DNA from 2 places in the Mycolicibacterium baixiangningiae genome. Region 2 is predicted to be linked to the other one. Evidence: riboswitches for the same ligand, from Rfam matches in the RefSeq annotation. Region 2 holds a riboswitch; the other holds the start of a gene.

Region 1 (3,478 bases), 3.0 Mb from region 2:
GGCCAGCGCGCCCGCAGCCATCGCCGCGGCCGAACCCACCTCGCCCTGACAACCGACCTCGGCGCCGGAGATGGAGGCGCGCTCCTTGAACAGCGACCCGATGGCACCCGCGGTCAGCAGGAAGCGGACGGTGGTCTCGTCGGGATCCGCGGCTCCGGCGCGGGTGTAGTGCACCGCGTAGTGCAGAACGGCGGGAACGATGCCCGCCGCCCCGTTGGTGGGTGCGGTGACCACGCGCCCGCCGGTGGCGTTCTCCTCGTTGACCGCCAGTGCGACGAGGTTGACCCAGTCCTCGGCGAATTCCGGTTTGCGGTCGGGGTCTTCGGCATCGAGGCGCTCGAACCAGGCCTTGGCCCGACGCCGCACACCCAGTACACCGGGGAGCAGGCCGTCGCGGCGGATGCTGCGCTGTTCGCACTCCATCATGACATCGCGGATGTGCAGCAATCTGGTCCGGACTTCTCCCCGTGTGCGGCTGTAGGTTTCATTGCGCAGCACGACCTCGCTGATCGGGACGTCCAAGCGGTCACAGATGCCGAGCAGCTCGTCGCCGGAGGTGTACGGCAGCTGCACCGGCGGCGCGGCGACGCCGTCGTCATGCGCCGAATCGTCGTCATGCGCCGAATCGTCGGTGACGACGAATCCGCCGCCGACGGAGAAGTAGGTCTCATCGGCCAACACATCGCCCCGGGCGTCGAGGGCCGAAAAGCGCATACCGTTGCTGTGCGTCGGCAGCACGATCTCGGGATGCAAGGCGATATCGCGTTCGCTGAGCCGCACGGGCACGGTCGCGTCGACACGGGTGATGCCGGTCTGCGCGATCTCGCGGGAGCGCAATTCCTTGTGTCTGGTCGGAATCGTCTCCGGCCGGCACCCTTCCAACCCGAGCAGGATGGCCGACATCGTGCCATGGCCGGCGCCCGTCGCGGCCAGCGATCCGTAGAGGTCGATGCGCACGTCGGCGAGCCGGTCCAGGAGGTGCCGATCCCGCAGCGTGGCGGCGAACCGATTGGCCGCACGCATCGGACCGACCGTGTGCGAACTCGACGGGCCGATGCCGATCGAGAACAGGTCGAACACGCTGACTGTCATGGCCGTGCCAGCTCCGGGTAGAGCGGATAACGCGTGGCCAGGTCATGGACCTCACCGCGGAGCGCGGCCAATTCGTCCGCGCCAGAGGCGATCAGCGCCTTGGCGATCAGGTCGGCGACGGTCCGGAAGTCGTCAAGGGTGAACCTGCGGGAGGAGTGCGGCTGGACGTTGGCGTACTCCGTGCCGAACAGCGCCTTCACCCGGTCGATCGCGAGTTGTTCGACGCCGTCGACGAATTCGCATCCGCCGTAGTAGCGCCGACCCGGGTACCCCTCGGCGTACTTGTTGGTCAGCACCGACCCCTGAGCCTGCATCACCGCCAGCGGCGCGTAGTTCTCCGAAGCGATCATCTCCAGGCCTGTCTCCTGGCGTAGCCGCTCCTGGTCGATCAGATGCGCGATCTCGGGGTCGAAGCCGGCTAGGGGTTCGTTGAGGACGGTCATGACGAGAGTTCGTTCGCCTCGGCGTATTCGGCGGCGGTCATCAGGGCTCCCAGCGCCGTCGCCTCGACGGCGAAGAGCCAACCTTCCCCGTACGGGTCCGCCGACACGATGCTGGGGTCTTCTACGGCGGTGGTGTTGATCTCGGTGACGGTTCCGGTCACCGGGGCGACCAGATCGGACACGGATTTGGTGGATTCCACCTCGCCGCACGCCGCACCGGCGGTGACCTCGGCGCCGACATCGGGCAGGTCGAGGAATACCAGGTCGCCGAGGGCTTCGGCGGCGACGCGAGTGATACCGATTCGGACAGGTTCAGCGGGCACCTCGGCGGAGGTGAGGGTCACCCACTCATGGTCGGAGCTGTACAGGCGGTCATCGGGAAGGTCGGACGTGGTCATCGTAATCCTCTCGGCGGCAATCGATCAGGAGCGGGGGCGCGTGTAGAACGGGGGTGCGGTCACCGTGTAGTCCACAGCCGTGCCGCCTGCGGGCCCCGGACGGCGATTTCACCCATGTGGCTGAGGTCGAACAGGCCGGCGGCGGTGCGCACGGCGTGGTGTTCGGCGAGCTCGCTGGTGTACTTCAACGGCATCTGCCATCCGGCGAAGTCCGTGAACGCTGCGTTCAGTGCGGCGTGCTCGTCATACAGCGCGGGGTGGTTGTTCATGCGTCTGCCGATGTCGGGGTCGGCACGAAAGGATGTCGGGACATGAGGGCAGCTCCAAGGTTCGAAAGCCCGGTGCGCACCGGGCCGGCGCCCTCCCCGCTCTGTCCTGAAACCTGAGAGTCTGGGACGCCGCGGACGGCGTCGTACACCTTCGGTAAGAGCCGCCTTCGCGGGCGGATCTTGTCTCCAGAGTTGCCTCGGCGTCGCGGTACTTGGGCCTGAGAGATTCCCGGGGAGGAGATTGCTCCTACGGCGCCTCGAGTTCGAGGTTCTCCCACAACGCGTCAACGGCGTATTCAGTTTGTTGAGTCCACAACATACACCCGCTCGATCAGCGGCAAGCCCACTACGCTCCGATGAACTCCCAGGCGCCATAGCCGATCGAGACGGCGATCGACGCCGCCGCGATGGCGACTCCCGCGAACACCAGGGTGCACTCCGGCGCCCCGAACCTCGAGGGCCGGGCCCAGGTGCGGTCGGAGTAGGCGCCGAATCCGCGCGCTTCCATCGCGGTCGCCAGCTTCGAGCCGCGGCGCAGTGCGAAGACGAGCAACGCGAACGCCTGGCCCAGCGCTCGCCGCACGCGGGCATGATCAGCGACGCCGCGGGCCCTGCGCGCGTAGCCCAGGTAGCGCCAGTCCTCGCGCAGTAACCCGACCAGCCGCATCCCCGCCAGCGCCCCCACGACGAAACGGGAGGGCAGTCGGAAGATCTGACCCAGTCCGTCCGCCAGTTCCGTCGCCTGCACATCGAGGAACAGGAACACCGACGGCAGCGCGATCGCCAGGACGCGCAGGAACATGGCCAACGCCAACTCGATGGAGCCGTCGCTGACGTTGATCAACAGGAAATGCCAATGCACGGTGCCGCTGACCTCACCGTAGAGAAGGTTGGTGAGGGCGGTCAGCCCGGCTGCGACGGTGATCAATCCGCCGCGAATCAGGAAGGACCGCAGCCGGACTCCGAGCAGCACCAGGAGCGGAATCTCCAGCACGAGCGCGGTGAGCGCCGAGACCCAGTCGACGCTCAACACGAGGGCGACGGCGATCACACCGGCGGTCAGGAGCCTCGCGACCGGGTTCACCGTCCGGCGGGCGCCGAGGGTCATCGTGTACCGCCGGCGGGCTGGGGCGCGGCGAGCGCAGGAAGGTCGATGCGGTCGTCGGCGAGTATGTGGACGAACTCGGCGTCGTGGGTCACGGCCACCACCGCCGTGCCCTCGTCGGCGATCTCGGCGAGCAGGTGGATCAGCTCTTCCCAGGTGCGGCGGTCCTGC
Region 2 (3,478 bases):
GCCGCCAGCCAGAACGTCACCGATCCGCGCCTGGGCGGCCTGCTACTCGACCGGCTCGCGGCCGGTGACAGTCCACGGGAGGCCATGTCCGCCGTCGTCGCCGGCCACGAGATGCGGGACTACCGCCAGCTGACCGTGCTGGACCGCACCGGCCGCTGCGCGGCGTTCAGCGGGGCCGGGTCACTGGGCAGGCACTACCACCTCGAGGGCGACGGTGTGGTGGCCGCGGGCAACATGCTCGCGGGACGGCAGACGATCACCGGCCTGGTGCGCGGCTATGAGCGTTCCACCGCAACAGAATTCGAACGCAGACTGCTCGACGGACTGGCCGCCGCACTGACGGCCGGTGGAGAGGAGGGCCCGGTCCACGCGGCTGGGCTGCTGGTCTACCGCGAGGTGGAGTGGCCGGAGACCACACTGCGGGTGGACTGGGCGGACGACCCGTACGAATCGCTGTGCGCGCTATGGGACGTCTGGGCGCCGCAGCGCGACGACTACGTCCGGCGTGCGCTGGACCCTGCGGCGGCACCGTCGTTCGGGGCGCCCGGTGACCTCTGAGTTCACCGACGACCCCGATGTGACCCTGCGGCGGAAGCGGGCGGCGCAGGGGTGTTTGAACCGGCGCTGGGACACGGTGCGCACGATCAGCACCGATCTGCACGCCGACCCGGAGACCGCGTGGCACGAGGTGCGCGCCCACCGTCGGCTCACCACGCTGCTCGAATCGGAGGGATTCGCCGTCGACCGCCGAGCGGGAGGGCTCGACACCGCCTTCCACGCCACCGCGGGGATCGGCCCCGTCCACGTGGCATTCGTGGCGGAGTACGACGCGCTGCCCGGGCTGGGCCATGCCTGCGGGCACAACCTGATCGCGGCGGCCTCGGTCGGCGCGGCGCTGATGGTGTGCGCAGCCGAAGACGAGGTGCCCGGCACGGGGCTCACGGTGCACGTCATCGGCACACCGGCCGAGGAAGGCGGCGGCGGCAAAATCCTCATGCTGGAGGCCGGACAGTTCGCCGGCATCGATGCCGCCCTGATGATGCACCCCGGCCCGGCCGACGCCCCGAGGGCGGAGCCGTTCGCCGTTGCGCACTGGGAGGTCACCTACCGGGGCGTCGGCGCGCACGCCGCGGCATATCCCCATCTCGGGGTCAACGCCGCCGACGGGTTCACCGTCGCACAGGTCGCGATCGGACTGCTGCGCCAGCATCTGCCCCCGACGGTGCGGGTGCACGGCGTGGTCACCGAGGCGGGCACGGCACCGAACGCGGTGCCCGACCTCGCGACGGGCCGCTGGTACGTGCGTGCGGGCAGCCTGGCCGAACTCGATGACGTCGAGCGGCGGATACGGGCGTGTTTCACCGCGGGCGCCACGGCGACCGGATGTGAACTCCAGATCCGTGACGAATCGCCCCGCTATTCGGAGTTCCGCACCGACGAGCAACTTCTGGACTGGTTCGTCGGCAACGCCACGGCCCTCGGTCGCGACATGACGTCCCCACCGCCGGACGGCGCGGCGGCGATGAAGACGGCCTCGACGGACATGGGGAATGTGTCCCAGCACGTCCGGGCCATTCACCCGTACCTCGGCATCGGTTCGTTGCCGGCCGTGAACCATCAGCGCGCATTCGCCGATGCCGCGGTCGGACCGCTCGCCGAGCAGGCGCTGCGCGACGGTGCGACGGCGATGGCGTGGACGGCGATCGACTTCGCCGCGGACGCGGCCACCACCTCGCGATGCACGCCCGCCGGCGCAGCCCGCTAAACTGGTTTCGCATCGCCCGTGTGCGGGAGAGCTCCGTGACTGCCAGTCACGGGCGCCGAAGGAGCAACACCTCTCCGTCAACCTCTCAGGCACCCAGGACCGCGCACGGTTTCGATGCCTCTGGAAAGCGGTGGATCAGTGGTCCGCCCGCCCATGGGGAAAGGCGTGGTTCTCGACGACCGAGAACCACCGCCGAATCTCTCAGGCACCCCGCGCGGGTCGACGACAGAGGGAGAGGGACCGTCCAGCGGTTCTGCGCCCGGTAGGAGACCCACCCGTGCTCGATGCTCATCAGCCCCGTTTCGCCGACCGGCACATCGGTCCCGACTCCGACGCCGTCGCGGTCATGCTCGACACCATCGGTGTACCGGCGCTCGACGACCTCGCCGCCAAGGCGCTGCCCGTGAACATCCTCGACGCGCTGTCGGCCGACGGTGTCGCGCCCGGCCTAGAGTGCCTTCCCGCTCCCGCCTCGGAAGCCGAGGCGCTGGCCGAACTGCGCGCGTTGGCCGAGTCGAACACCGTTGCGGTGTCGATGATCGGCCAGGGCTACTTCGACACCCTCACGCCGCCGGTGTTGCGCCGCAACATCCTGGAGAACCCGGCCTGGTACACCGCGTACACCCCGTATCAGCCGGAGATCAGCCAGGGCCGCCTGGAGGCGCTGCTGAACTTCCAGACCATGGTCTGCGATCTGACCGGACTCGAGGTGGCCAATGCGTCGATGCTCGACGAGGCCACCGCCGCCGCCGAGGCCATGACGCTGATGCAGCGCGCCGGCCGCAGCAAGTCCACCCGCCTGGCCGTCGACGCCGACGTCTACCGCCAGACCGCGGCCGTCCTGGCCACCCGAGCCCAGCCGCTGGGGATCGAGATCGTCGCCGCCGATCTGCGCCAGGGTCTGCCCGAAGGCGACTTCTTCGGCGTGATCGTCCAGTTACCCGGTGCCAGTGGGGTGCTCGTCGACTGGGCGCCGCTGGTGGCGGAGGCGCACGAGCGCGGCGCCCTGGTCGCGGTCGGCGCGGATCTGCTGGCGATGACGCTGGTGACCCCGCCCGGTGAGTACGACGCCGATGTCGCGTTCGGCAGCACGCAGCGCTTCGGGGTGCCGATGGGCTTCGGTGGCCCGCACGCCGGCTACCTCGCGGTGCACACCAAGCATGCCCGGCAACTGCCCGGTCGCCTGGTCGGGGTGTCGGTCGACGCCGACGGCGCACCGGCCTACCGTCTCGCGCTGCAGACCCGCGAACAGCACATCCGCCGGGACAAGGCCACCAGCAACATCTGCACCGCGCAGGTGTTGCTGGCGGTGATGGCGGCCATGTACGCCAGCTACCACGGCGCCGAGGGGCTCACCTCGATCGCCCGCCGCGTCCACGGACATGCCCGCGCGGTCGCGACCGGACTCGTGGAGGCCGGGGTCGAGGTGGTGCATGACGCGTTCTTCGACACCGTGCTGGCCCGCGTGCCGGGCCGCGCCGCCGAGATCCGCGACGCCGCGAAGTCGCACGGCATCAACCTCTGGCAGGTCGATTCCGATCACCTCTCGGTTGCGTGTGACGAGGCGACCACCGCCGACCACGTTGCTGCCGTGCTGGCGGCGTTCGGTGCCACGCGTGGCGGCCAGCCGTTCGTCGGACCCGAGATCGCGACGCGCACTTCGCCATTCCTGACACATCCGGCGTTCACCCGGTACCGCACCGAAACCGCGAT

The links. A riboswitch is a leader RNA that binds a small molecule or an ion and turns the genes downstream of it on or off. The one in region 2 is predicted to bind glycine.
Region 1: it holds a riboswitch for glycine, as region 2 does, so the genes downstream of both, I7X18_RS27970 (glycine cleavage system protein T) here and gcvP (aminomethyl-transferring glycine dehydrogenase) in region 2, are expected to answer to the same signal.

What each region holds. Positions count from the first base shown of each region.
Region 1 covers NZ_CP066218.1:5,885,074-5,888,551, reverse strand. The annotation lists gene I7X18_RS27985 (L-serine ammonia-lyase) at 1-1,092, opposite strand, end outside; partial or broken gene I7X18_RS27980 (serine hydroxymethyltransferase) at 1,245-1,535, opposite strand; gene gcvH (glycine cleavage system protein GcvH) at 1,532-1,933, opposite strand; partial or broken gene I7X18_RS27970 (glycine cleavage system protein T) at 2,014-2,202, opposite strand; glycine riboswitch at 2,399-2,489, opposite strand; gene I7X18_RS27965 (energy-coupling factor transporter transmembrane component T family protein) at 2,549-3,310, opposite strand; gene I7X18_RS27960 (ABC transporter ATP-binding protein) at 3,307-3,478, opposite strand, start outside.
Region 2 covers NZ_CP066218.1:2,912,063-2,915,540, forward strand. The annotation lists gene I7X18_RS13605 (DUF1028 domain-containing protein) at 1-558, shown strand, start outside; gene I7X18_RS13610 (M20 family metallopeptidase) at 584-1,765, shown strand; glycine riboswitch at 1,779-1,877, shown strand; gene gcvP (aminomethyl-transferring glycine dehydrogenase) at 2,043-3,478, shown strand, end outside.